Regions from separate parts of the Pantoea sp. X-Soil-ISGK-259 genome, predicted to be linked through region 3. Evidence: riboswitches for the same ligand, from Rfam matches in the RefSeq annotation. Region 3 holds a riboswitch; each other region holds the start of a gene.

Region 1 (7,295 bases), on a different replicon from region 3:
GGTGTGGGGCCATGGCCCCGAAGTATTTGAAGTTTTCCTGGAACCTACCTGTCCTTTTTCGGTGCGTGCATTCAATAAATTAGACGCATTACTGGCGCACGCGGGTGAAGGTAAAATCACCGTGAAGATCCGGCTGCAATCTCAGCCATGGCATCTTTATTCCGGGCTGATTGTCCGCTATATCCTTGCCGCCGCCTGCGAAAGTAAAGAGGCGGCGAAGAAGGTGATGCAGGCGGTGGCCGATCATCGTGAAGAGTTCGAATTCACCGACCACTGCACCGGCCCGAATCGCGATGCCACGCCAAACCAGATTCTGGACCGTCTTAAAGCGTACAGTGGCGTAGATGCCAGCGCCGCGTTTGATCAGCCTGACCTGCAGAACGCGATTAAATGGCACTGCAAGTATGCTCGTCAGAATGGTATCCACGTTTCCCCGACCTTTATGGTCAATGGTCTGGTACAACCTGAAATCAGCAGTGGTGACGACATCGAACATTGGTCGAGCTTTCTGATGCGTTAGTTTTACGTGCGCGGCCGCCGTTGCCGCGCCAGGCTTTAAACCACCGCTAAGAGAGCCAGTACGCCATCTCTTTCAATGTCCTGATAATTATGCCTGTTTTCCCGTAAGCAGGCCGGGTAAGCTGTACGGCTATTAGCAGCGTTTGAGCCGTTGCTACATCCTCTAAACGGCGCCGCTGGCCTGCAGTTATGCTGGTCAGGCGCTTATTTCACTAAGGATTTGCAGATGACAATGACGCTTGAACAGATACAGGACAAATATCCGGGTGCATTTACAGATGCATTTGGTGATTCTCCGGAATTAGCCAGCGAGCTTGCAACGCTGATTATTGCCGGAAAGAAGGTGGCTACCTGCGGTTCATTGCGGAGCTGGCAGGAGCAGGATGCCTTGCCTCAGCCGGGCGGTTACAGCATTGTTCTGAACGGCGAAAAGCAGCCGGTGTGTGTTATCCGCACGACCGGACTGTTCCTGACGCGCTTTGACCGCGTGACGCCAGAGATGGCGATGCTGGAGGGTGAAGGCGATCTTAGCCTCGACTACTGGCGACATGAACATCAGCGCTACTTCGAACGTGAAGGCTATTTCCACAGCGAAATGGAGCTGATCTTCGAGACGTTCCAGCTGGTCGAGGTGATTTAAACCCGCCTCTTACAGCGTGTTTGCTGCCATCAGCGCCAGCCGCGTAACGCCCCGCGCGGCAAGGTTCTCCGCCGCCTGGGCGGCGCGCATGCCACTGGCGCACACCAGCACCACGCGCTGATCGGATGGCGGCTGCCAGGCTGCTATCTGCTGCGGCAGAATCCGTAACACCCCATCAGCCACACTCTCAGGCGCCTCCTCCAGACTGCGCAACTCGACAATGCAGTCATCATCCCTGAGCATCAGACGATCGATAAAAGGCATGCCCGGCGCGTCAGGCTCAGGTGCATCGTCGAAGCGAAACTGCCTGATGTGCCAGTCCACAAAGTCACACTGGATCATGCAGCCAAGCGGCGACGGCATCAGCCTGAGTAATACACTCAGTGCCATCTGTGCCTGCATTGCACCCAGCGTCGCCACCGCAGGTCCCATTACCCCAGCGGTATTGCAGTTACCCGAGGCTGTGGGCAACTGCGGGAACACTGCGCGATAGCCGGGCGCACCGCCGCAGAATCCGCCGACATACCCTTTACGCCCCAGCACCGAGGCGCAGATCAGCGGCAGGTCGCGCGGATAGCAGGCGTCAGAAAGCTGATAAGTAATGGCGAAGTTATCCGCCGCATCCACCACCAGATCGATTCCCTCCAGCGCCTGCGGTAGCTGACTGGCGCTCAGCAGGTGTGAATGCGCCTCGACAAGGCAGTCAGGATTTCGCTGCGCCAGCGCACGCTGCGCACAGCGTGCTTTGGGCTCGCCCACATCACCGACACCAAACAACGTCTGCCGGTGAAGATTGTGCAGTTCAACACGATCGCCATCGTAAAGACGAATAAATCCCACGCCCGCGCCTGCCAGTAACGGCAGCAGGGTGGCGCTGAGGCCGCCCGCGCCCACCACCAGCACGCTTGCCCTGGCCAGCCGCTGCTGCCCCGCTTCGCCAATTTCAGGCAACATGGTCTGTCGCTGATAACGCGCCATTGTCTCTCCTCAGAACTCTGCCAGACCAAAAATGGGCGTAGAGGCAGAGGCCATATCACGCTGCTCCATCAGGCCCGCCTGGAATCCCTGATGTCCGCCATAAATCGCAGCAGCAAACGCACCGGCCATCCGCACCGGATCGCCTGCTTTTGCCACCGCTGTGTTGAGCAGCACACCGTCGAAACCCATCTCCATAGCCTGCGCCGCCTGACCGGGTGAGCCGATACCTGCGTCGATAATCAGCGGCACATCTTTAAACCACGCACGCATCGTGCGCAGCCCTTCGATATTGCGCAGCCCCTGACCGGAGCCAATTGGCGCGCCCCAGGGCATCAGCACTTCGCAACCCGCTTCCAGCAATTTTTCACCGACAATCAGATCTTCGGTGGTATAGGGAAAAACCTGGAAACCGTCAGCACAGAGGATGCGCGCGGCTTCAACCAGTGCAAAAGGATCGGGTTGCAGCGTGTCAGCATGGCCGATCACTTCCAGTTTGATCCATGGCGTGTCGAACAGTTCACGCGCCATTTGCGCCGTTGTCACGGCTTCTTTTACCGTGTGGCAACCGGCTGTATTCGGCAGAATGCGCTTGTTGAGCTGTTGCAGTAGCGTGCGGAAGGCACCCCCTTCGCTGCCCTCCCGTCGAAGGCTGACAGTAATGATTTCTGCACCTGAGGCGTCGATCGCCTGCTGCAGAATGTCGGGAGACGGATAGCCAGCAGTACCCAGAAGAAAGCGGGATTGCGGCGCAAATTGATAGAACATTATTAACCTCCCTGCATCGGTGACAGGATTTCCAGCTGATTACCCGCCTCAAGTTGCTGGCTGGCATACCGGCTTCGCGGCACAAACTCACCGTTCAGCGCGGCGGCGACGGAGCGCGGGTCGATCTGCTGCTCCTGCAGCAGTTCCGCCAGCGTGCCTGCATCGGTTTCAATCGTGCGTCCATTAAGTTGAACTCGCATGAGTCATCTCCTGAGTCAGTTGCAGCATGAGGTTTTCAGCCATGATCGGAGCCAGCAAAAAGCCATGGCGATACAGCCCATTGAGCGAAAAACGGCCATTCTCAAAACGAACCTCCGGCAGGTTCTGTTGATAGGCAGGGCGCAGGCCGGTGCCGCTCTCCACAATCCGCGCTTCAGCCAGCGCCGGATGCAGACTGTAAGCGGCGCTTAGCAACTCCATCATGGCTCTGGCGCTAATCGGACTGCTGTCGTGACTTTCGACCATGGTGGCACCCAGCATGAAGTGCCCTTCTGCTCGGGGCACCAGATAGCAGGGAAAGCGAGGATGCAGCAGCCGGACAGGACGGGAGAGCTGAACGTCATGCGTCTGGAGGATCAGCATTTCACCCCGTACGGCGCGCAGCGCGGGCTGCTGATCCGCGGCGTGAATGCCACGGCAGTCAATGATGGTGCCGGTGGGTTCACCACTGTGTAAGGGCACGCCAGCCTGTTGTAATTTGTCACGCAGTTGCTGCAACGCCAGGCGGGGATCGAGATGCGCCTCCGCCGCAAAATACAGACCACGGGCAAAGCGATTTTCCAGCGCCGGTTCGATATCACCCGGTACGACCCACTCATGTTTTTCCGTCATGCTGGCGAAGCGCGTCAGTTCGCGGCTATCACGCGGCGGCGCAACCACCAGCGTACCCTGCTGTTCCACGCCATCAACACGTTGCGACCACCAGCCTGCAGCGTGCTGGCCCCAATCGATCACCTGCTGAGGCGCGCTTTCCGCTTCGCACCAGGGCGCGAGCATGCCACCCGCCCAGTGTGAGGCGGCACGACAGTCAGGCTGCGTAATGATTTCGACGGTTTCGCCCCGCTCCATCAGCAGTGTGGCGACGCACAGCCCGGCCACGCCACTGCCAAGCACCGACCAGCGGCTCATGATGTCCACCGGCGAGGAAGAGAGAGATTCTGGATGAGATATTTCACTTTGGCCTCGTTATACGTTAACGAAGACCCGTGATACGGAGGGAAAAGGCAGAGGCGTCGTGCATGCGCCCCTGCGGCAAGTATCTGATGCGATACCCGTCTTCCTACGCCAGTATCAACTGGGTCAGGTTCTAAGGGTCGCTAAGCCGCGCGATGCGCTATTAGCCTCTCAGTCTCTCTGGCGAGACTCCCCTGACGGGTTTAGTTGTAAGTGAAGCGGGCAGCTTCGTCAAGCGCGCACAGGATGGCTGCTAAGAATTTTAGGGGACAGGCAAGGTTTTGCGCCAGAGTCAAATGCAATGCGTTAGCAGTAGGCAATGAGAGGGTGTTTAAACTGCAGTCGCCTTACAGCGCCTGCAGTGATTGTGTCAGCACGTCGGTGATTTCACGAATACGCGGTTCAGCACGACGATAATAGGTCCATTTGCCCACTTTGCTGGCTTCGACCAGCCCGGCACTGTGAAGTGCTTTCAGGCATAACGACGTGGCGGGCTGTGATAAGCCCGCCTTGTCCTGTATGAGGCTGGCACAGACGCCATACTGATCGAAGGGATAGAGCTGGGTATAGCCCGCAAACGCTTCTTCAGGATGCTTAAGCCACTTCAGCACTGCCACTCGGGTTGGATTGGACAGTAACTTCAGGGCATTTTCGGGGGACATGCCGCCTCACAGAGTATCAGGATTGAAAAACAGGATAGTCAGTATAACCCTTCTCCGTGCCGCCATACAGAGAAGCGTGGTCGACCTCATTCAGCGGATGACCTGATTTAATGCGTGCAGGCAAATCAGGATTAGCGATAAATGAACGACCAAAACCAAACAGATCGCCCCAGCCTTTTTCCAGTACATGCTGCGCTTTTTCAGCCGTGTAACGACCGGAATAGATGATCGGAGAGCGGAATGTTTCCCGCAGCGCAACGCGGAAACTTTCAGGCATGTCCGGGCTATTATCCCAGTCCGCTTCGGCAATGGAGAGATAACCGACTTCAAGTTCATTCAACAGTTTAGCGGCACGGATGTAGGTGGCATGGGGATCGCTTTCAACCAGACCGAGATAAACGCGCTCTTCGTCAGTACTCGAAAACAGAGGGGCAAACCGAACGCCCACGCGATGGCTGCCAAAGACCGAGCTGACGGCCTCAACGACTTCACGCAGGAAGCGCAGACGATTCTCCGCTGAGCCACCATATTCATCCGTACGCAGATTAGTATGCTCTGAAATAAACTGGTTAATCAGATAGCCGTTAGCGGAATGCAGTTCCACGCCGTCGAAACCGGCTGCTTTGGCGTTCTCCGCTGCCTGTCGGTAAAGCGCAACGATCTCTTTAACTTCCTCTGTGGTCAGTGCCCGTGGCTCGCTGGGTGCGGTCAGTATCCCCGCGCCTGGCCCGGTTTCAATAAATACCCGGACGTTATCGGCTGCGATGGCTGAAGGCGCTACCGGTGGCTGTTTACCTGGCTGAAGTTCATTGTGTGACACGCGGCCAACATGCCAGAGCTGGCAGAAAATGGTGGCACCTTCCTGATGTACCGCCTCTGTAACCTTTTTCCAGCCCGCGATTTGCGCGTCGCTATGGATCCCCGGCGTCCATGCATAGCCCTGCCCGCGAGGCTCAATCTGGGTGCCTTCAGTGACCATCAGTCCCGCACCGGCACGCTGACGGTAGTATTCCACCATCATATCGCCGGGAATATTGCCCGGCTGTTCACTGCGGCAACGCGTCAGCGGCGGCAGGACAATGCGGTTACGGAGTTTGAGATCGCCCAGGTTCAGGGGGGTAAAAAGTGACGGCATAACAAAAAGTCCTCTGATGTGTGAAGAGGCGCCATTATATTTACACATTTAAATTTGTAAATGTGTAATCTGTGCTTTTTGTTCCCGGACCTTTACCGTTGGTGGCGTTTTTACACGCTTTTTACCCGTTGAATCTCATCATTGCGGTATGCGGATGGCTATCAGAGCTGTACTCATTTATCTTTTTCCTGACAGCATAATCCCGGAAAATATTGTGACCACATTACTTTCTTTAGACGCGCTCGGACCGCGCATTTGTATTATGGGCCCGTCGAACAGCGGAAAATCGACTTTAGCGGACGCTATCTCCCACAAAACAGCATTACCTGCCATTCATCTGGATCAACTTCACCATCTTCCGGGAAGCCAATGGATTCCAAGAGCACCGGCTGAATTTCTCCGCGTGCACGCTGCCGCGGTGAGTCAGGAAAAATGGGTTATGGATGGGAATTACACAAAATGTATTGAAGAACGTCTCGCGCGCGCCACCGGATTCATTCTTCTGGATGTAAAAGTGCCAGTGGCGCTGTTTCGGTATATTCGCAGATGCTACTCATTCACGCCGCGAGTTGGCGGTCTCGGAATACGCAAAGAGCATGTAACCCTGGATATGCTGAAATATATTATCCTTACTGCCCCAAAGAACAGAAAGCGCCATAAGAAACTTTATGACCATGTCAGACTGCCTAAGCTTCTGCTGCATTCTTCAACTGATGTGAATGCCTGTCTGAAATACTGGGGCTTAACGTTTACGAATAACTGACCATGGCTGCTGTTATTAATCCAGTAACGTTAAGCTCGCCAATAGTGCATTCAGCGACTCAACAGGCCCGGCATGATTTGTCTCTGAACGGGTAGAATCCCAGGGCATCGCGTCCTCGGTACAGTAGTCTCCGATGCACTGCATATCGGCAGGTTCATTGAGTAAACCAACCGGGATCCAGATATAGGGCCTGTCACCCAGCGCGTTAGGTACGGTCGAACCACAGCTGGAACAAAAATCGTTGCGATAACCGGTCGGTTTACGCCAGGAAGCGAGCTGGCTTTCACCGGATAGCCAGCTAAAGTCTGTCTCATTCACCAGCGTTGCAAGATTGTATCCGGTTCCGCTTTGCTTTCTGCAGAGTGAACAGTGGCACCGATAAAAGTGGCTGGGTGTAACGGATAGTTCAAAAGTCACGGTTCCGCAGAGACATGCGCCTTGCATTTTTTTGCCTTGTAAGTGGGGATTCTGAAATTGCCCGATCATTTCAGGTTTTAAGCCAGAAGCAAAATTCTATCACTCATCATTAAAGGTCACGAGTTGCGGCTGAATATCAGTTTTAACCCTGCCAGACCAAAGCAGCAGGCTAACAGCGCATCGAGTTCCCGACGAATCCGACGGTAAAAGGCGCTCATGACGGCAGTTGAGAACAGCAGAGCA
Region 2 (7,295 bases), 2.4 Mb from region 3:
GCGCGTGGCGGTCGATCCGGTGGTGAGCTGCGGCAGCTGCTATCCCTGCTCGGTAGGCCGCCCCAATGTCTGTACCACACTGCAGGTGATTGGCGTGCATCGCGACGGCGGCTTCAGCGACTATGCGCTGGCACCGGCAAAAAATGCCTGGGAGTTGCCGGACGCCATCCCCGACAAGCTTGCCAGCCTGGTTGAGCCCTTTACCATCGCAGCCAACATCACGGCGTTTCTTAAGCCGCAGCCAGACGATGTCGCCCTGATTTATGGCGCCGGACCAATGGGGCTTACCGCGATTCAGGTACTGAAAAACGTCTATAAAGTGAAAAAAGTGATGGTGGTGGATCGTCTGCCGGAACGCCTGGCGCTGGCTGAAGAGAGTGGTGCCGATCAGCTGTTCGATAACAGCGAAATCCCACTGGCAGCACAGCTTGAGGGCGTCCAGCCCACGCTGATTATCGACGCCGCCTGCCATCCCGCTATTCTGGCAGAAGCCGCCGCGCTCGCCTCACCGGCCGCGCGTATCGGTCTGCTGGGCTTCTCCGGCGAACCGTGCAGCATTACTCAGCAGAGCCTGACCAGCAAAGAGCTGTCGCTGTTTACCTCGCGTCTCAACAGCAACCGCTTTCCACAGGTGATCGCGTGGATGGAAAAAGGCTTGATCCAGCCAGAGAAACTCGTGACGCACTACTTCCCGCTGCAGGAGATTGAACGCGCGATGAGCCTGTTCGAAAAAGATCCGCGCACCTGCTGCAAAGTGATCCTGCAAATGGGTTAACTCCCGCTGAACACCAGGTCTCCTTCGCCGGTGCGTACCCGCCGGCCTGATTAAAAAAGAAAACAGATCACGGAGTTTGTATGTTCAAGAATCTGCGCTGGACCCTCGTTTTGCTGCTCTTCCTGGTTTACATGATCAACTACCTCGATCGTGTTGCCCTCTCACTGACGGTGCCGCTGGTGGAGAAAGATCTGGCGATCAATGCTGAGCAGTTCGGCATGATTTTCGGCAGCTTCTTTTTCGGCTATGCCCTGTTTAACTTTGTCGGCGGCCTCGCCACTGACCGCTTTGGCCCGAAAATCGTGCTGGCCGTGGCGGTGGGTGCCTGGTCCATTTTCTGCGGCATGACTGCACTGGCGACCGGCTTCTGGTCGCTGCTGATTCTGCGTGTGCTATTCGGCATGGCGGAAGGCCCAATCTGCTCCTCAGCCAACAAAGCCATTAACGGCTGGTTCCCGAAAAAACAGGCCGCAACAGCGATGGGCTTACTGAGTGCCGGCTCACCTTTGGGTGGCGCCGTCGCCGGCCCGATTATTGGCTATCTTGCTCTGGCCTATGGCTGGCGTCCGGCGTTTGTGATCGTCTGCTGTATCGGTCTGGTCTGGATGGCGTTCTGGCTCTTCTTTGCCGCTGATAACCCGGCAAAAAGCAAAATTGTCACCGAAAAAGAGCGTCTGCTGATTGATCGCCTGAAAGCCACCAATCCGAATGATGAGGTTGACCTGGCTGAAACGCCGCATCCGTTTGGCTACTACCTGCGCCAGCCGATTATCCTGGTCACGGCGTTTGCCTTCTTCTGCTACAACTACATCCTGTTCTTCTTCCTGAGCTGGTTCCCGGCCTATCTGGTGCAGGCGCACGGCCTGGATATCAAATCCATGAGCATCACCACCATGATCCCGTGGATAGTCGGATTCGTTGGTCTGGCGCTGGGTGGCTGGATCTCCGATAAAATCTTCAATATCACCGGCAAACTGTTGTTGTCCCGTAAAATTGTGCTGGTTGTCTCACTGCTGGCAGCCGCAATTTGTGTGGCACTGGCGGGTACGATAAAAGAAGTGGTTCCCGCCGTTATGATGATGTCGGTGTCGATTTTCTTTCTCTATATCACCGGCGCGATCTACTGGGCGATTATTCAGGATGTGGTACACAAGAGTCGTATCGGCAGCATCAGCGGCTTTATCCATCTGGTGGGTAGCCTCTCCGGCATCATCGGGCCGATCGTCACCGGCTTTATTGTCCAGCACACCGGTAAATTCGATAGCGCCTTTGTACTGGCGGGTTGTGTCGCCGCGCTGGGGGCTTTCCTGGTGCTGTTCGTGATTCGCAGTCCGAAATCCCAGGATAAACCGGTTTCGGTCTGAGTGTTGTTCCGCTAACAGAACGATGATTTCGGGGCGCCATGCGCCCCGTTTGCCATAAGGACGGAGTATGTTACAGATTGATCGCCTGCCCGCTGAGGTCCAGCGCCCCACTTACGACCGCAGCAATTTAAAGACTCGCATGGTACATATTGGTTTTGGTGCGTTTCACCGCGCGCATCAGGCACTCTGCAGCGATAAGCTGGCTGAACAGGGCAGTGACTGGGGCTACTGCGAAGTTAACCTCAACAGCGGCGATCTGATTCAGGCTCTGCGTGAGCAAAATCTGCTCTATACCCTGACAGAGATGGCCGATGACTCACTGCAAACCCGGGTCATTGGCGTGATTACTCAGGCGCTGCACGGCAAAAGTGATGGGATTGAGGCGGTGATCAACGCAATGAGTCAGCCAGAGGTGGCCATTGTCTCTATGACCGTCACCGAGAAAGGCTATTGCCATCAGCCCGCCAGTGGAAATTTAAACCCCGATCATCCTGACATCGTGCACGATCTGCAGAATCCAGACTCGCCTCGCTCGCTGCCGGGTCTGATTCTGGCCGCGATTCGCCGTCGGCGGAAGCAGGATCTGCCTGCGTTCAGCGTAATGTCCTGCGACAACATGCCGGAAAATGGTCACGTCATCCGTAATGTGATTGTGCAGCTGGCACAGTATCAGGATCCGGCGCTGGCAGACTACATTCAGCAGCACATCACCTTCCCCTCCACCATGGTGGATCGCATCGTTCCGGCCATGACCGATGCGGCATTTGCCGCGCTGAACGCGCGCCTGGGTTGCAGCGATCCCGTTGCGGTTGAAGCGGAACCCTTCTTCCAGTGGGTGATCGAAGATAACTTCGTTAATGGTCGTCCGGCGTGGGAAAAAGCAGGCGCAGAGCTGGTCAGCGATGTCCTGCCCTATGAAGAGATGAAACTGCGGATGTTGAATGGCAGCCACTCTTTCCTGGCCTATCTTGGCTTCCTGGCCGGTTATGAGTACATCAGCGACTGCATGGCCGATCCTCATTTCCGCGCCGCCGCCCGTTCACTGATGGTGGATGAGCAAGCCCCGACGCTGCGCACTCAGGGCGTGGATCTCAATGCATACGCCGATTCGCTGATTGCCCGTTATGAAAACCGCGCGATTAAACATCGCACCGGACAGATTGCCACTGACGGCACCCAGAAGCTGCCACAACGTATGCTTGATAGCCTGCGCTGGCACCTGCAGCGCGGCAGCGACTGCGAGCTGCTGTTGCTGGGCGTGGCGGGCTGGATGCGCTATGTCGGCGGCATTGATGAGAAGGGTCAGCCGATTGAGATTCGTGATCCGATGAAAGCGCAACTGGCAGAATGCGTCGCCAGCAGCGAAGAGGGTGAAGCGCGTGTACGGGCGTTACTCTCCATGCGCGAAGTGTTTGGCGACGATCTGGCGCAGAATGCCGATGTGGTCGGCCGACTGACCGCCTGGTATAACAAACTGGCCACTCAGGGCGCGCGCGCGACCGTGCATCAGTCTCTCAACCGCAGCTAAAAGGGCTGGCGCAGACGCAGCGCGCTGATTAGACTGGCACTTTCCCATCGCGCTGGCTTTTGCCAGCCGTAATATGGATATTGCTGCATGTCGATCGCCTATACCATTACGACCAGCGAACCGGTAAATCAGCAGATTTACCGGTATCTGCGCAAAGATATTGTCACCTGCGCAATTCAGCCAGGCTCGCTGCTTTCTGAAAAGGAAGTGTCCGCGCGCTTCAACGTCTCACGCCAGCCGGTGCGCGAAGCGTTCATCAAGCTGGCTGAAGCCGGACTGGTACAGGTATTGCCGCAGCGCGGCACCTTTGTGCGCAAAATCTCCGCTAAGCGGGTAGCGGATGGCCGCTTTATCCGTGAAGCGGTGGAAGTGTCGGTGGTTCGTCGCGCGGCGCTGGAGATAGACGACTCGTCGCTGATGGCGCTGGAACATAACCTGCAGCTGCAGCGCATGGCTGCTGAACGCCATGACAGCCAGGCTTTTCTTACGCTGGACGATGAGTTTCATCGCCTGATCGCTGAAAGTATCGACTGCAAGCTGGCCTGGGAGACGGTTGAGAACATCAAAGCGGCAATGGACCGCGTGCGCTTTCTGACGTTGAGTGAAGTCTCGCCGCCAGAAAAGCTGATTGAGCAGCATGAAGAGATTTTTGCCGCGCTCAAGGGCCATGACGACAATGCTGCCGAAGCGGCGATGCGTCGCCACCTGCAGGAGATGATCTTCTCAATCACCCCCATTGCCGAGCGTAACAGCGCCTGGTTTGAAGCACCCTAATCGCTCATCACCCGCACCGCCTGAATGTCAGGCCGGTGCGGGTCTTCGCCGTCACCACCATTGATGAAAATGGTGAACCGGCCCGATGCCCTTCCCGACCTCCAGCGTATCTGCCATTAACAACGCCTGTTGTAACCAGTTTTTGGCTTCCCCAATCGTCTCTGCCCAGTCAGCATGACGCGGACGCAACGCGGCTAAGGCGGCCGACAACGTGCAGCCGGTGCCATGGGTGTGACGGGTGTTGACGCGAGACGTGCTGAATCGCTGCTCAGTGGAATGCGTGATCAGCCAGTCCGGGCTCTCTGCCGCCGTAAGATGTCCGCCTTTCATCAGCACAGCCTGACAGCCCAGCGCCAGCAATGCCCGTCCCTGCTCGCGCATCTCCGCCTCATCGCTGGCGACAGCACAGTTGAGCAACGCCGCCGCTTCCGGCAGATTCGGTGTGATCAACGAGACCTGCGGCAATAACAGCTCACGTACGCTGGCCACGGCGTCTGGCGAGAGCAGCGCATCGCCACTTTTTGCGACCATCACGGTATCCAGTACCACAAACGGGATATCTGCCTTTCTCAGCCGGGCAGCAACCTGCTCTACGATAGCCGTTTCTGACAGCATGCCAATTTTTGCGCTGTCGATGCGCACATCACTCAGCACCGAATCGAGCTGGGCGGCAACAAACTCAGGTGCAATCCGGTAAACAGACTGCACGCCTTGCGTGTTTTGTGCCACCAGCGCGGTTATGACGCTGGTGCCATAGGCGCCCAGAGCCGAGAAGGTTTTCAGATCGGCCTGAATGCCTGCCCCGCCGCTGGGATCGGTACCGGCAATCGTCAGGGCATTAATGCGCTTCATTGCCCACCTCCAGCGTCCAGAGGGCATCAATAAACGCGGTGGCAAAACTGCCCGGCCCGGCAGCCTGCGCCGCTGCCTTTTCTCCCGCCAGGGCCATGACCTGACAGGCGGCCGCGACATTCATTAGACGATCACCAGGCAGACTGCTGAAGCCCGCTACCACGGCGGAGAGTGCACAGCCGGTGCCCACCACCCGTGTCATTAACGGGCTTCCACCGCTTATGGCGAGGATCCGCTGACCATCCGTGGCGTAGTCCACTTCACCGGTGACGATCACCAGCGTTTTCCAGGTCTCAGCGAGTTGCTGTGCTGCATCAATTGCCGCATCCGCCTGATGCAGTGTATCAACGCCCCGCCCGCCACTGGCCTGCTGTGCCAGCGCCAGAATCTCTGATGCATTGCCGCGGATCACCGCCGGTTGCTGACTCAATAACCGCTGACAGAAGTCACTGCGCAGCGTCAGCGCGCCGACCGCAACCGGATCGAGTGTCCAGGGTGTGCCCGCCAGATTAGCGGCAGTGATGGCAGCCTGCATCGCCTGCTGCCGTTCGGGGGTTAACGTGCCCACATTAATCAGCAGCGCATCGGCCAATTCACTGAACTCTGCGGCTTCTTCCGGATCGATCACCATCGCCGGTGAGGCATTAAGTGCCAGCAGTACATTGGCGGTGAAGTTCTGAACCACGTCATTGGTCATGCAGTGCACCAGCGGTGACTGACGGCGGAAAGTGTGCAGGATGGGCGCGAAGTGCGCGGCAGAAAGGTGTTGAGATTGATGTGTCATCGTAGCTCCCAACCGGCGAACAAGAAGGCGAATGCGGTCAGGCATCAGACTTCCCTACGCTGGCATTATCCAGTTCAGGTCAGCGGGTTTTTCTCAGCCCTTTCCGTGTGGAAAGCGGCACCCCGAGTCGTGTTACGGCTTGCAGCATAGGAGAGCTATACGGTGAAAGCAAGCGACACCTGTCGGGGAAATAATCCGTGCTGAAACAATTCATATGATCCCGATCAACGCCTGAGGTCACAAAAAAAGGCTTAATGCTGCGGGTTAACGAAACACCTCTTTATAGTTAGCTTTATTTATCCCCCTGACAGGAAATATTTCCTGCAGTGTCTCTGACTGCATAATAATAATTAACCTGCTTGCAGCATCATCGTAAAAAATATTTTATTTCATGAGGTTAGTTACCTCCTGAAGCGGAACTTCATACTATGCAGGATGTATGATGCGATTTTTAGCGCTTATTCCACACCGTCATCGATGGCAGGATATTATTATTGAACGTCAGGGTGCCGTCGCACCCAGTGGCAGATATTATTTTTCAACCTATATTTCCGCACGCTGCTCAGGCTGTAACGAAATAATCCATCGCGTCTATTATCGTGATATCACCGATGAACAGGCGCGTCGCTGGCTAGATTAGTCGCCCTCACGGCGGAGGGTTCAGACACCGTTCCAGTTAACAGTTAGTTAGCAATTTGTTAGTCTGATAACTAATCATCGCCTGATCAGACGCCCTCTATGCCACTGCTGTTTGAAAGCTTAAGCCATCAAATTTATCTCTCAGCTCCGCTGTTTATCCTGATCTTACTGGGATACTGCCTGACACGCCTCGGAAAATGGCCTGCCAGCATCAGCGAAGGGATGAACCGCTTTGTGTTTAACGTTGCACTGCCCTGCATGCTGTTTCGGGTAATGAGTACCTTCTCACAAAGCCCGCCGGTGGATGCGCGCCTGTTACTGGCCTTCTTCGGCAGTTGCCTGCTGGTGTTTATCGTGGGGCGACTGCTGGCAACAAGGCTGTTCGATCTGGATGGCGTGGCGGCTTCAGTCTTTGCCCTGGGCGGTATCTTCTCTAATAACGTGATGCTGGGGATCCCGGTGGCCACCGTGTTACTCGGGCCAGAAGCGCTGCCGCCGGTGGCGCTGGTGCTGGTGTTTAACAGCCTGATCCTGTGGACTTTACTGACCGTTTCAGTCGAGTGGGCGAAGCAGGGCAGC
Region 3 (7,295 bases):
GTTTGCCCTTTACCTGGCGCTGAATGCTGATCAACGACCCTTCCAGCCAGACGTAATCTGTCACTTCACCTTCACCGCCACTGAAGGGTGTATAGAGGGTGCGAATATGGACCGACTGATGATCGCTATTTTTGCGCCAGATACGGACAACACCACGATCGGCAAGATAGCCACTGGCAGAAAAAGGAGGAATATCCGGAGTTGAGCTGCAACCGAAAAGAATCAGGGAGAGAAACAGAATAGAAAAACGCTGAAACAGCGGGGTCATGATGGCTGGCCTCTTAAACAAAAGGGGCGAAACGCCCCCTGTTTTAAAGCTTAACCGCAGTGCGACGTCTTACTTAACGGCGTCTTTCAGCGCTTTACCAGACACGAATGCCGGTACATTTGCTGCAGCGATTTTGATCTCTTTGCCAGTCTGCGGGTTACGACCGGTACGCTCAGCGCGGTGGTTCACTTTAAAAGTACCAAAACCAACCAGTTGTACAGCATCACCATCTTTCAGAGACTCAGTGATCGCAGCCAGAGTAGATTCCAGCGCTGCCTTTGCCTGGGTTTTAGACAGGTCAGCTTTTTCTGCGATCACATCAATCAGTTGAGTCTTGTTCATAAGTTATCCTTAAAGTGTATTTATCGCTTGCTAAGCAACGAGTGCGAGGGAAAAGCCATATTCTGGCACTCTTCTGCCTGCACGCACCGATAGCCACAATTTTCAGCCCCCCAAATGTAGACCAGACAGGGGGCCAATGTGAAGCCTCCAGGCGCGCTAATTCGGGCCTGAAGTCACGTTTTATCGCCTTACTGCTGGAAATTTATACCGATGTTGCTAATTCCAGCTTCACGCAGATCAGATCGCAGACCTTTAATCAATTCAAGGTCGCGCTCTTCACACTCCGCCAGCAGGCGGAAAATCTCCCACTGAAGGTCCCACTCATCGATGATAGCCGGGTTTTCACGCAGCTCGTCATCGGTCATTTCGCGTCCAGCCTGGGTCATCTCCAGCATAGCGACAGTGGTAATTGACGTCTCGCTGACTTCAATTGCATGTTCAAGCGTTTCACCGCTCAGCTGCGCATGCACGACTTCGCTTAGTGCCACGCAGGCATCAATAGCCGGGTAAACGCCGTAAACGTCAAACGCATCGCCATCCGGAATGGCAGCTTCGAGCTTTTCCAGCTGGCTGTCGAAGTTAATCTTCGCATCTTTGACCGTCAGGTTTTCCCAGATCAGATCAAGAATGCGACGATAGAGCGCCGGATCGGCAAATTCAGTCTGCTCGCAGAACGCCCGATAGTTGGGATACATGCGCTCGCACAGGCAGGCCATAAACGTAAGGTGCTGCCAGCTTTCCAGCTTCGCCAGACGCAGATGAACGGGATTTTGTAACATAAAGGTGGCTCTTATTCGTTTCGCTGGCCGCAGTGTAACTGCAAAACCGCAGCACAAACAGTGTTAAAGCGCGTTTTGCCAGCGCTGGAAAGCGGTTCTGTTCGAGGCAACCGCATCGGCCCAGCGGGTCGGTTCCGGCAACCGGTAACCGCGCGTACAGTTTTCGACCCACTGCAGCGCAGTATTCAGGCTGACGCGATGACCCGTGGCGACAAACAACGGATTACAACGCAGCTTGCTGCGCCATACCCAGCCAATTTGCTCACCTTTGTCGATCAGCGGCTGCCGGCTCCCGGGCTGCGCGTCCAGATCGTCAAAACGACCGCACAAACGGCTTTTCGCAACGCCAATCGTCGGCACATCCACCAGCAGGCCAAAATGCGATGCGACGCCCAGTCGTCTTGGATGCGAAATACCGTGCCCATCCACAAACAGCAGGTCCGGCTTTTGTTCCAGCATCTGCCAGGCGGCCATCAGTGCCGGATACTCGCGGAATGAGAGAAAGCCCGGAATGTAGGGCATGGTGGTCTCAACGCGCGCGATACGATGCTCCACCAGCGTTAGCGAGGGATACTCCAGTATCACCATCGCCGCCCGCGTTACGGTGCCTTCCTGCTCAAATCCAACGTCCGCCCCGCCGATAAAACGGGGCGGCAGCACATCAAAGTCATCCTCACGCACTACCTCAGCGGCGCGTTGTAACTGCTCAGCGCGGAGTGCGGCAATGTCCATAATTACTCCTGATGCCAGGGACGTGATAAACGATGCACCGCTTCAACAAAGACACCCGCATTTTCAGGTGGTACATCCTGATGAATGCCGTGACCCAGATTGAAGACATGCCCGGTACCCGAGCCAAAACGTTCCAGGATGCCGGCCACTTCCTGTTCAATACGCTCCGGTGCCGCATAGAGCATTGAAGGATCCATGTTGCCCTGTAGCGCAACTTTGTCGCCCACGCGACGGCGGGCGTCGTCAATATCGGTGGTCCAGTCGAGACCCAGCGCATCACAACCGGTGGCTGCCATCGCTTCCAGCCACTGCCCGCCGCCTTTGGTGAAGAGCGTCACCGGCACGCGGCGACCGTCATTTTCACGCAGCAGGCCATCAACAATTTTATGCATGTAGTGAAGTGAGAACTCGCGATAATCACGACCGGTCAGCACGCCGCCCCAGGTATCAAACACCATGACAGACTGCGCACCGGCGCGGATCTGAGCATTGAGGTAGAGGATGACGCTGTCGGCCAGCTTATCCAGCATCGCGTGCAGCGTAGCCGGATCGGCATACATCATCTTTTTGATTTTGGTAAACGCCTTGCTGCTGCCACCTTCCACCATGTAGGTGGCCAGCGTCCATGGACTGCCTGAGAAGCCAATCAGCGGCAGATCGCCGTTCAGGTTCTTACGGATGGTGCGGACCGCATTCATCACGTAGCCCAGTTCCATTTCTGGATCGGGTACCGGTAAACGCTCAACGTCAGCGCGACAGGTCACAGGGTTAGAGAAACGCGGGCCTTCGCCGGTTTCAAAGTAGAGACCCAGTCCCATCGCATCAGGAATGGTCAGGATGTCACTGAAGAGGATAGCGGCATCCAGCGGATAACGGCGCAGCGGCTGCAGGGTGACTTCGCAGGCCAGCTCGGCGTTTTTGCATAGCGACATAAAGTCACCCGCCTGGGCGCGTGTCGCTTTGTACTCCGGCAAATAGCGACCGGCTTGTCGCATCATCCATACCGGCGTGACATCAACTGGCTGGCGTAACAGGGCACGCAAATAACGATCGTTCTTCAGTTCACTCATCTCAACACTCTCTCAATAACAGGCGTGTAGTGTAGCACTTTCACGCTTCGGCGCGGCACAGGGCGACAGTATCTTCAATCAGACGACGCGCCACGGTGCCGGGAGGTGGCAGCAACGGCAGGTCATCAAAACGGAACCAGGCCGCATCCAGCAGTTCTTTGCCGTCGTGTTGCAGATCGCCGCTGTCATACTCTGCCATAAATGCTGTCATCAGCGATTGCGGGAAGGGCCACGGCTGGGAGGTCACGTAACGGACATTTTTGACGCGGATATTGCTCTCTTCCATCACTTCACGGGCCACGGCCTGCTCCAGTGTCTCACCAACTTCGACAAACCCCGCCAGCACGGTATAGACCTTATTGCGATGGCGGGCATGGTTCGCCAGCAGGATTTCATCGCCGCGACGGATCGCCACAATAATGCAGGGTGCAATCTGCGGATAGTAACGCTCGCGGCAATGGCTGCAGAGACAGGCAAACTCATGTTTGCTGTGATGCATTTCATGGCCGCAATAACCGCACCAGCGATGAGAACGGTAGAATTCCGCCAGCTGAACACCGCGACCCACCAGCTGAAACAGCGCTGCATCCTGATCGATTAGCTGACGGACTGAGAACATATCGGCAGAACGCGGTTCACAAATCAGCCAGACTTTTTCGCCCTGCCACTCACCAATGGTCCGGGCCATACTGCCAGTTAAACCAAATTTTTCGGCGTTTCCGTGGGGTAAATCACCTTGTGGCAACCAAATTTTCTGTTCATGGCTGACAATCCACCATCCAGCGTCTACGCTTGAGATTTCGCATTGCATTTATTTCGTCATCCTTAGCGTCAAATCGCACGCTGAAGCCCTGATGTTAAGTGTGTAGATAAACAACTATAACTCACATGGAGTTAGATATGCTTAACCAGTTAGACGTCCTGGCTGAACGCGTAGGTGGCAGTAATGAACTGGTCGATTCGTGGCTTGAAGCCCGTCGTCAGCTACTGGTGACCTATTATCACCTGGTGGGTCTTAAACCTAATAAAGAGGCGCTGACGCGTCTGGATGAACAGGCGCTCGACAACTTCTGTCATGGCCTGGTCGATTATCTTTCTGCGGGTCACTTCAGTATCTATGAGCGTGTGATCAGTGAAATGAGTGGCGACAGCCCGATGATCGCTGCCGCGCAGATTTATCCCCCGCTGGAGGCCAATACGGAACGTCTGATGCAGCTCTATGACGGCCACCTTCAGCAGGCGATTGATGACGAAAACTGCATGACCTTCCAGCAGGCGTTGTCCGAAGTGGGCGAAGTGCTGGAAGCCCGGTTTACACTTGAAGATAAGCTGATTCAGCTGGCATGGGACAACAAGCTCGTCCCCCCGCCAGTGGCGAATGACAGCCAAATCGCCCGCCCGGCCTGATTATCGCCGTCGGGAAAGGGGTTGAGATTATCTTCCAGCCCTTTTATGCTAAACAGGTTCTGCGGAGCGCTTTCCAAAGAACCTTTTTTATTTGTGCATTGAAATTTAAGCTTTTTACGCCGGGGTCTGTTACAGGACGCCAGTGCAAAAAGTAGCTTCTTGTCGGAGTGCCCAGTTGGGCTGAGACCGTTAATTCGGGATCCGCGGAACCTGATCAGGTTAGAACCTGCGAAGGGAACAAGAGTAAATATTCTCTGTATGTCAGCACGCTTACGCTGTCTATACGGTTACTCCTTCCGAACTCCGGACAAGCATCGTTCCCTCTTAACAGGAAGATTGCTATGTCTGACCCAAAAATGACCCGTCGTGAACAGCGTGCCCAGGCGCAGGAATTTATCGATTCTCTGCAAAGCGGCAGTGCCTTTCCCCAGTCCCGTCGCATCTGGATTACCGGCAGCCGGAAGGATATTCGCGTACCCATGCGTGAAATTACCCTGAGCCCGACCCACACTGGCGGTAGCAAAGAACAGCCTCTCTATGAGCAAAATGAAGCGGTGCCGGTCTATGACACGGCAGGCGCTTATGGTGATCCCGCGGCAGAGATTGATGTGCATCGTGGCCTGGAAAAGCTGCGCGCGCGCTGGATTACTGAACGCGGCGACAGCGAACTTCTTGAACAGAACAGCTCAGGCTATACCCAACAGCGACTGGCTGACGAGGGGCTGGATCATCTGCGCTTCGATCACCTTCCGACACCGCGCCGTGCCCGTGCCGGGCGCCGCGTCACGCAGCTGCACTATGCCCGCCAGGGGATCATCACCCCGGAGATGGAGTTTATCGCTCTGCGCGAAAACATGGGGCGCGAGCGAATCCGCAGTGAGGTGCTGCTGCAACAGCATCCGGGTCACAGCTTTGGTGCGCATCTTCCCGCCCGCATCACCCCCGAGTTTGTGCGTCAGGAAGTTGCTGCCGGACGCGCTATCATCCCGGCGAATATCAATCACCCTGAATCAGAGCCCATGATCATAGGCCGCAACTTTCTGGTTAAGGTTAACGCCAACATCGGTAATTCGGCGGTGACCTCTTCCATTGAAGAAGAAGTGGAAAAGCTGGTCTGGTCAACTCGCTGGGGTGCCGATACGGTGATGGATCTCTCTACCGGTCGTTATATTCATGAAACGCGCGAATGGATTTTGCGCAACAGCCCGGTGCCTATTGGTACGGTGCCGATCTATCAGGCGCTGGAAAAAGTGAATGGCGTGGCGGAGGCGCTGAACTGGGAAATATTCCGTGACACGCTGCTTGAACAGGCGGAACAGGGCGTCGATTACTTCACTATCCACGCGGGCGTGCTACTGCGTTATGTCCCGATGACGGCGAAACGTCTGACCGGCATCGTCTCGCGGGGCGGATCGATCATGGCGAAGTGGTGCCTGTCCCATCATCAGGAGAGTTTCCTCTATCAGCACTTCCGTGAGATCTGTGAAATCTGTACGGCGTACGATGTCTCCCTGTCGCTGGGCGATGGCCTGCGTCCGGGTTCGATTCAGGATGCCAACGATGAAGCGCAGTTTGCCGAACTGCGTACCCTGGGTGAACTGACCCGTATTGCCTGGGAATATGATGTTCAGGTAATGATTGAAGGTCCGGGCCACGTGCCGATGCATATGATCCGCCGCAACATGACGGAACAGCTCGAGCTGTGCGATGAAGCCCCCTTCTACACCCTCGGTCCGCTGACCACCGATATCGCGCCCGGCTATGACCATTTCACCTCGGGTATCGGTGCCGCCATGATTGGCTGGTTTGGTTGTGCGATGCTGTGTTATGTCACACCTAAAGAGCATCTGGGTCTGCCCAACAAAGAGGATGTGAAACAAGGATTGATCACCTACAAAATCGCGGCGCATGCCGCCGATCTGGCCAAAGGCCACCCCGCTGCGCAGATCCGTGATAACGCCATGTCCAAAGCGCGCTTTGAATTCCGCTGGGAAGATCAATTCAATCTGGCGCTGGATCCCCACACGGCGCGGGCTATGCATGACGAAACCCTGCCGCAGGAGTCAGGAAAGGTGGCTCATTTCTGCTCGATGTGTGGCCCTAAATTCTGCTCAATGAAAATTTCTCAGGAGGTGCGCGAGTTTGCAGCACGCCAGGATGCGCGTGCCGAGCCGGTTGAAGTGGGCATGGCGCAGATGTCAGACCGTTTTCGCAGCCACGGCGGTGAGCTTTATCACCCTGCCGATGCCATTAAGGAGGAGTAACGATGCCCGCATTCCCTGCTACCGCCCCGCGCCTGGGGCTTTATCCGGTGGTTGATAGCCCCGAGTGGATTGAACGCCTGCTGGAGATGGGCGTTCGCACGCTGCAGCTGCGCATTAAGGATCAGCCCGATGCGATCGCTGAGCCCGCTATTGCCCATGCGATTGCACTGGGAAAACGCTATGACGCACGCCTGTTTATCAATGACTACTGGCAGCTGGCAATTAAACATCAGGCTTATGGCGTACATCTGGGGCAGGAGGATATGGATGTGGCCGATCTTGCCCGCATTCATCAGGCCGGATTGCGTCTGGGGCTCTCCACCCATGACGACGCGGAGCTGGATCGCGCGCTGGCAATCCAGCCCTCTTACATCGCACTTGGGCATATTTTCCCGACGCAGACTAAAGAGATGCCTTCTGCGCCGCAGGGCAT
Region 4 (7,295 bases), on a different replicon from region 3:
GATTGCCATTGCCGGCGTTCTGGTCCATCCCAATTTTGTTGAGCTGATGGCAAAAGCGGCGCAGGGTCAGCCGGTCGAGTTCGCTTTCATACCTGTCACCGCGGTGAAATACACCTATACGGTGATCCCGGCGCTGGTGATGACGTGGATCCTGTCACACATTGAACGAGGCGTGGATCGCATCACCCCTGCGGTCACTAAAAACTTCCTGAAACCGATGCTGATTGTGCTGATTGCGGCACCCATTGCGATTGTGCTGATTGGCCCGATTGGTATCTGGATCGGCAGCGGCATCTCCGCGCTGGTCTACACCGTCCATGGCTACCTTGGCTGGCTTTCGGTTGCGATTATGGGCGCTCTCTGGCCGCTGCTGGTGATGACCGGTATGCACCGGGTTTTCACACCAACCATTATCCAGACCATTGCCGAAACCGGCAAAGAAGGCATGGTGATGCCGTCAGAGATCGGCGCCAACCTGTCGCTGGGCGGATCGTCGCTGGCGGTGGCGTTCCGCACTAAAAACCGTGAACTGCGCCAGACCGCACTGGCAGCTGCGGCATCAGCCATTATCGCAGGGATTTCAGAACCGGCGCTGTATGGCGTTGCAGTGCGCCTGAAACGCCCACTGATCGCCTGTCTGATCAGTGGTTTTATCTGTGGCGCGGTTGCGGGCATTGGCGGGCTGGCCAGCCACTCGATGGCCTCACCCGGCCTCTTTACCAGCGTACAGTTCTTCGATCCCACCAATCCCATGAGTATTGTCTGGGTCGGTGCGGTCATGGTGCTCTCGGTGGTGTTGTCATTCGTGCTGACGCTACTGTTAGGCTTCGAGGATATTCCTGAGACAGAACCCGAAAGCGCTGCGCAACCTGCGCCTGCTACCGAACGCGCTAACGCGATCAATAGCCATTAGGAAAAGGGTCAGGCTGACCCAAAAAAGAGGATTGCATGTCTGATTCAAGGTTCCCGCAAGGGTTTTTATGGGGCGGCGCGCTGGCCGCTAACCAGAGTGAAGGTGGTTTTCGTGAGGGCGGAAAGGGCTTAACCACCGTCGATATGATCCCGCATGGCCCAAACCGGATGCCGGTTAAACTGGGTCTGGAAAAACGTTTTGCCCTGCGTGACGACGAGTTCTACCCCAGTCATGACGCTATCGATTTCTATCACCGCTATCCGGAAGATATTGCGCTGATGGCCGAAATGGGGTTCAGCGTGTTCCGCACCTCAATTGCCTGGAGCCGGCTCTATCCTAACGGTGACGAACTGACGCCTAATCCGGAAGGCATTGCGTTTTATCGTGCGGTCTTCGAAGAGTGCCGGAAATACAATATCGAACCGCTGGTCACGCTTTGCCATTTTGATGTCCCGATGCATCTGGTCACGGAATATGGCTCATGGCGCAATCGCAAAATGGTCGATTTTTTTGCCCGTTACGCACGAAGCTGTTTCGAGGCGTTTGATGGACTGGTGAAATACTGGCTGACCTTCAACGAGATCAATATCCTGCTGCACAGTCCGTTTTCCGGGGCTGGCCTGGTCTTTGAACCCGGCGAGAATAGAGACCAGGTAAAATATCAGGCGGCACATCATGAACTGGTTGCCAGCGCGCTGGTTACGCGAATCGCGCATGAAGTGAATCCGGTCAATCAGGTCGGCTGCATGCTGGCCGGCGGCAATTTCTATCCCTGGTCGAGCAAACCGGAAGATGTCTGGGCTGCACTGGAGAAAGACCGCGAAAACCTCTTTTTTATAGATGTGCAGGCGCGCGGTGCCTATCCGGCTTACGCTGCCCGCGTGTTCCGTGAAAAAGGGGTGACGCTGGAGATCGCTGACGGTGATGCCTACATTCTGAAAAACAGCGTCGATTTTGTCTCATTCAGTTACTACGCTTCGCGCTGCGCGTCGGCAGAAATGAACGAGCAGAACAGTAGCGCCGCCAACGTGGTGAAATCCCTGACTAATCCCCATGTGCCACGCAGTGACTGGGGCTGGGGCATCGATCCGCTGGGGTTACGTATCACGATGAACATGATGTATGACCGCTATCAGAAGCCTCTCTTCCTGGTGGAGAATGGCCTGGGCGCACGCGATGAAGTCGACGCGAATGGCGAGATTAATGACGATTACCGCATCAGCTATCTGCGTGAACATATCCGCGCGATGGGCGACGCCATTGAAGATGGCGTGCCGGTGATGGGTTATACCAGCTGGGGCTGTATCGATCTGGTTGCCGCCTCGACCGGCGAAATGAGCAAGCGCTACGGTTTCGTCTACGTAGACCGCGACGATTTGGGTAACGGCACGCTGGCGCGTACGCGAAAAAAATCATTCTGGTGGTATAAGAAAGTGATTGCCAGTAATGGCGCAGATCTTGAGTGACACTGTCACTTAAAAAGCACATCTGAATGCACTGTCGCGTAGCAAACTTGCCTGAGCATAACACTGACGCATCCGTTGTGCTCAGGCACTAATTATCGTATAACGAATGTCTCCGAGGGGTGTCCTGTCATGGGCTGAGATGGCGAAAGCCGAACCCTTTGAACCTGATCTGGGTCATGCCAGCGAAGGGACGGGTCGGCAGATTTTCTGTCTCATTTCCTGCACTATCCCCTGTTCCAGACCGTATGCCCGGATCTCCCTTTTAATGGAGATCCCATGTCACATCCGCTTTTCGAGACCGGTTTCTATGGTCGTCTGCGCCAGCAGGCGGGCACGCAATGGCACGCCTATGTAAGGCACGATTTTGTGCAGCAACTCGGTCAGGGTACGCTGCCTCCTGCCGCCTTCCGTAACTATCTCACCCAGGATTATCTGTTCCTGCTCCACTTCGCCCGTGCCTGGGGTCTGCTGATCAGCAAACTCTCTGAGCCTGACGCTCTACGACGCGCTACGGCATCACTTAACGCGATTATCGGTGAACTGCCGCTGCACCTCGCTTACTGCCAGCAATGGGGCATCAGCGAGGCAACAATGGCACGTGAACCCGAAGCAGCGGAAACGCTCAATTACACCCGTTATGTGCTGGATGCCGGTCACACCGGCGATGCACTGGAGCTCATAACGGCGCTGATGCCCTGTGTTGCCGGTTACGCTGAAATCGGCCTGACTTTGCTGGATGATCCTGCGACGCGCATTGAGGGCAACCCTTACGCCGAATGGATTGAAAATTACGGCGATGAAGCCTATCTGGCCGGGGTAGGCTCGTCACTGATACTTTTTGAAACGCTGGCTCAGCAGCGCGCCGGAGAACAACGTTTTGATCGGCTGGCGGAGATTTTCACCACTGCGACCCGGCTGGAAGCGGCATTCTGGCAAATGGGGATAGATCACGCTGCCGATCTTCGGGTCAGACCATGAGCCAGCTGTGCAATGCCACACCGCCAGGTATTTCAGTTCGCCAGCTCAGCCTTACGCTGGGTCAGCAACAACTTTTCAGTCAGCTTGATCTGGAGATCGCCGGGGGTAAATTTACGGCGTTACTGGGTGCCAGCGGTGCAGGCAAAAGCAGCCTGATGCGTGTCATTGCCGGTCTTACGCCACCCAGTTCGGGACAGATTAGCGGCAGCGATGGCCTTCCGCTGACCGGACGCATCGCCTGGATGGGGCAACAGGATTTGCTCTATCCGTGGCTGACGATTGAGCAAAATGTCTGCCTGGCCAGTCGGCTGAAAGGCGAGAAAGCCGATCGCGACTGGGCGCAGTATCTGCTGGCAAGGGTTGGGCTGAGCCAGAGCGCCCGCGCGCGGCCCGCTACACTCTCCGGCGGGATGCGTCAGCGCGCTGCGCTGGCCCGCACTCTCTACACGCGTCAGCCTGTTGTGTTAATGGATGAGCCATTCTCCGCGCTGGATGCATTGACCCGTCATGAGATTCAGATGCTGGCGGCGGAGGTGCTGGTCGGTCACACGGTGCTGCTGATCACCCACGATGCCGCCGAAGCCTGTCGTCTCAGTCATCACCTGCTGGTGATCGGTGCGGCGGGAATCGAAGCCTCTCCACCACTACAGGGCCTGCCGCCAAGGGCAGCCGAGGACGCCGGCTTAATACGAAGTCAGGCCGCACTGTTGAAACAGCTAAGCGGAATAGCCAGATGAGCACACGTTTCGTACGTTTGCGTCGTGGAATTACGCTGTTTGCCGGTCTGATTGCAGCATGGTGGCTGGCCACGCTGACCTGTATTCCCGCCTTTCTGCTGCCCTCGCCCGCTGCAGTCGCTATTGCGCTGTGGCAGAACGCTGACTATCTCAGCTATCACACTCTGATTACCCTGACCGAGATCCTCAGCGGCATGGCGCTCGGCGTGCTGCTGGGTGGTGTGCTGGCGCTGGGCATGACCTATTCACCGTGGTTACAGCGCTGGATGATGCCGCTGGTGATCACCAGCCAGGCGATTCCGGTATTTGCGCTGGCTCCGCTGCTGGTTCTCTGGTTTGGCTTTGGCATGAGCGCCAAAGTCGCGATGGCCGTGCTGGTGATCTTCTTCCCGGTAACCTCCAGCTTTTTTGATGGCCTGCGCCGCGTTACGCCCGGCTACCTTGACCTGGCTCGCACTATGGGCGCTTCCCCTTCAGCACAACTGCGCCATGTCAGGCTGCCAGCGGCGCTGCCTGCGCTGGGTTCAGGGTTACGGATGGCGGCGGCCGTCGCGCCGATAGGGGCAATTATCGGCGAATGGGTCGGCTCAGCGGAAGGGCTGGGTTTCGTGATGCTGAATGCCAATGCCCGGATGCAGAGCGACCTCTGTTTCGCTGCCCTGTTCATTCTGGTGCTGATGACCCTCGCCCTGTGGCTGACTATCGATCGCCTGCTGCGCCGCCTGATTAGCTGGGCTCCTGAGACAATTTGATGACCCTTAAAATGAGAAATCCCATGACTAAACTGCCCCTGTTAACCCTGCTCTTCAGCGCCACCTTAACCACTCAGGTTCAGGCGATGGAAAAACTGACGCTGGTACTCGACTGGTATATCAATCCCGATCACGCGCCCATTATGGTGGCGCAGCAGACCGGCGCGTTTGCCGCTGAAGGACTGGAGGTAAATATCGTGCCGCCTTCCGATCCGGCCCTGCCGCCACGTCTGGTCGCGGCAAAGCAGGCGGACTTAGCCATTACCTATCAGCCTCAGCTGCATTTCTTCGCCGATCAGGGATTGCCACTGATGCGGGTGGGCACGTTGATTGACACGCCACTGAACACACTGATGACGTTAGACAAAACGGTGAAAAAACCGGCGGATTTAAAAGGTAAACGCATCGGCTATTCAGTGAGTGGCATTGAGCAGGCGACGCTGGCGACCATGCTGGCCCATGACGGCGTCAAAGCCGATCAGGTCAAATTGATTAACGTTAATTTTCAGCTCACCAGCGCCCTGATGACCGGCCAGGTAGATGCGGTTATCGGCGGCTATCGCAATATTGAAGCGCTGGAGTTGAAACTTGCCGGCAAAGAACCCGTGGTGCTTAACGTCGAGGATTATGGTGTTCCCGCTTATGACGAGCTGATTATCGTCGCCAACCGTGACGAGGCGCACTCGGAGAAGATTCAGAAGTTTCTGCGGGCATTGAAGAAGGGAAATGCGGAGCTGCAGGCGCATCCTGAGGAGAACTGGCTGATCTTTGCCCGCGAGCATCCTGAGCTGAATACACCGCTAAACCATCAGGCATGGCGTGCCACGCTGCCGCTGTTCGCCGCCGATCCGGCAAAACTGGATCGTGCACGCTATCAGGCTTATGAGCAATTTCTGTTTGATAACAAGCTGATTAAAGGCATCACGCCGGTTCAGCGCTACGCTATCGGCAGTGAGTGATAAGCGCCCGCAGCGAGCGCTGCGGGCAGGTTATTAATGAGACTTCTGAAACAACCAGTGTTCAATGTCACTGGCGGGCAGAGGTTTTGAGAAGAAGTAACCCTGAATCTGATCGCAACCGTAGGTTTTCAGTAATCCCAGCGTCGCTTCCGTTTCGACGCCTTCAGCCAGCACGGTATAATTCAGCTCTTTCAGCATCTGGATAATGCATCTGACGATGATTTTCGATGCGTCATCCTCACCCATACGCGAGATCAGTGACCGGTCAATTTTAATCACATCCAGCGGGATATCCTGCAAATAGCTAATGTTGCTGTAACCGGTGCCGAAATCATCCAGTGAGATCACAAAACCGTGAGATTTCAGCGCTTCCAGCCCTTTTATCGCCACATCACTTTTGGTGATCAGTTCATTCTCCAGACACTCAATGCCCAGGATAGCGTTAGGCAACTGAGCGGCCGCGAGTTTAGCCACCAGCTCATCGGCAAAATCGGGCCTGGCGAAATCGCGCTCACTGACGTTGATTGAGACCGGAATCAGATCATATTCGCGATTCCAGCGCGCCAGTTGTTCAACGGTGTGATCGATAACCCAGTTGGTCAGATCGGAAATCAGGTTGGTTTTACCCGCTAACGGAATAAATTCGGATGGAAAGAGCTCACCTCGCTCAGGATGATTCCAGCGAATCAGCGCCTCCAGCCCGACCGTCTTACCAGTTCTGAGGCACACTTTAGGCTGCCAGGCCAGATAGAGCTCTTCATCTTTATTCAGCGCCTGAGCCAGATCGTTCATGATCATAAAATCATCGGTGCGCCGCGAGTCGTAACTCTCGTCAAACGACATTGCATTGATGTTTTCATCAATGGCCTCATGCAGCGCGCTCACGGCCTGACGTATCGTTTCATTCGCATTCATCTGGCCCGGAACAAACTCTGTTTCGCCAGTAAAGACATTCAGATCGAGCGTAATGTTTTCCGCCAGGTCGGCCTTCATGCCTTTAAACAGGTCGGGCATATTGTGTGCTGTAAACCGATCCGAATAGGGCTGAACGATGGCGAAACGGCCAGGTGCAAACGAATAGAGTGTTTCATTCTCCGGCAGTTTGAGCCGGTTTGCGACATCCTGCGCCATCTGCTTCAGGAGTTTTTCCATCGGCGCAACGCCTACCGCGCGCGTAAGTTCATAAGCGCGAATGATATCGAGACAGTCGATAAGAATCAGGCGAAAACGGCTATGAGGCGCGGTCAGGGTCAGCTGATGAATATCACGAATCAGGCGGGGACGATTCGGCAGATGCGTAATAACGTCGGCAAAACCCGCGTTATTCCAGGCATCCAGAAAAGAGGAAACCAGCGTAGCCAGTGAGCGCAGCGTGACGAGTTTGTCATCCGCAAAGGGATGTGGCTGCGTATCAGTTACACAGAGTGTGCCCAGCACGGCACCGTCGAGGTTCTGCAGCGAAACGCCGGCATAAAAGCGAATATGCGGGT

What was found. Region 3 has a riboswitch for thiamine pyrophosphate ahead of thiC (phosphomethylpyrimidine synthase ThiC). Riboswitches for the same ligand answer to the same signal wherever they lie in the genome.
Region 1: another riboswitch for thiamine pyrophosphate. It lies ahead of AC6I77_RS21020 (FAD-dependent oxidoreductase); the one in region 3 lies ahead of thiC (phosphomethylpyrimidine synthase ThiC).
Region 2: another riboswitch for thiamine pyrophosphate. It lies ahead of thiM (hydroxyethylthiazole kinase); the one in region 3 lies ahead of thiC (phosphomethylpyrimidine synthase ThiC).
Region 4: another riboswitch for thiamine pyrophosphate. It lies ahead of tenA (thiaminase II); the one in region 3 lies ahead of thiC (phosphomethylpyrimidine synthase ThiC).

What each region holds. Positions count from the first base shown of each region.
Region 1 is NZ_AP035987.1:387,167-394,461, forward strand. It holds gene AC6I77_RS20995 (DsbA family protein) at 1-520, shown strand, start outside; gene AC6I77_RS21000 (ASCH domain-containing protein) at 746-1,159, shown strand; gene AC6I77_RS21005 (HesA/MoeB/ThiF family protein) at 1,169-2,137, opposite strand; gene AC6I77_RS21010 (thiazole synthase) at 2,147-2,902, opposite strand; gene thiS (sulfur carrier protein ThiS) at 2,905-3,102, opposite strand; gene AC6I77_RS21020 (FAD-dependent oxidoreductase) at 3,086-4,030, opposite strand; TPP riboswitch at 4,162-4,281, opposite strand; gene AC6I77_RS21025 (ArsR/SmtB family transcription factor) at 4,423-4,737, opposite strand; gene AC6I77_RS21030 (alkene reductase) at 4,754-5,872, opposite strand; gene AC6I77_RS21035 (P-loop NTPase family protein) at 6,087-6,635, shown strand; gene AC6I77_RS21040 (GFA family protein) at 6,651-7,079, opposite strand; gene AC6I77_RS21045 (LysE family translocator) at 7,169-7,295, opposite strand, start outside.
Region 2 is NZ_AP035986.1:2,645,588-2,652,882, forward strand. It holds gene AC6I77_RS12525 (Zn-dependent oxidoreductase) at 1-775, shown strand, start outside; gene AC6I77_RS12530 (MFS transporter) at 856-2,139, shown strand; gene AC6I77_RS12535 (mannitol dehydrogenase family protein) at 2,207-3,667, shown strand; gene AC6I77_RS12540 (GntR family transcriptional regulator) at 3,755-4,441, shown strand; gene thiD (bifunctional hydroxymethylpyrimidine kinase/phosphomethylpyrimidine kinase) at 4,493-5,293, opposite strand; gene thiM (hydroxyethylthiazole kinase) at 5,280-6,077, opposite strand; TPP riboswitch at 6,112-6,212, opposite strand; gene AC6I77_RS12555 (hypothetical protein) at 6,520-6,717, shown strand; gene AC6I77_RS12560 (AEC family transporter) at 6,816-7,295, shown strand, end outside.
Region 3 is NZ_AP035986.1:241,915-249,209, reverse strand. It holds gene AC6I77_RS01130 (DUF1481 domain-containing protein) at 1-268, opposite strand, end outside; gene hupA (nucleoid-associated protein HU-alpha) at 338-610, opposite strand; gene AC6I77_RS01120 (YjaG family protein) at 799-1,389, opposite strand; gene nfi (deoxyribonuclease V) at 1,453-2,121, opposite strand; gene hemE (uroporphyrinogen decarboxylase) at 2,124-3,191, opposite strand; gene nudC (NAD(+) diphosphatase) at 3,232-4,002, opposite strand; gene AC6I77_RS01100 (Rsd/AlgQ family anti-sigma factor) at 4,092-4,598, shown strand; TPP riboswitch at 4,752-4,852, shown strand; gene thiC (phosphomethylpyrimidine synthase ThiC) at 4,940-6,862, shown strand; gene thiE (thiamine phosphate synthase) at 6,865-7,295, shown strand, end outside.
Region 4 is NZ_AP035987.1:146,815-154,109, reverse strand. It holds gene ascF (PTS cellobiose/arbutin/salicin transporter subunit IIBC) at 1-913, shown strand, start outside; gene AC6I77_RS19910 (6-phospho-beta-glucosidase) at 949-2,379, shown strand; TPP riboswitch at 2,485-2,587, shown strand; gene tenA (thiaminase II) at 2,656-3,357, shown strand; gene AC6I77_RS19900 (ABC transporter ATP-binding protein) at 3,354-4,094, shown strand; gene AC6I77_RS19895 (ABC transporter permease) at 4,091-4,846, shown strand; gene AC6I77_RS19890 (ABC transporter substrate-binding protein) at 4,870-5,805, shown strand; gene AC6I77_RS19885 (sensor domain-containing phosphodiesterase) at 5,839-7,295, opposite strand, start outside.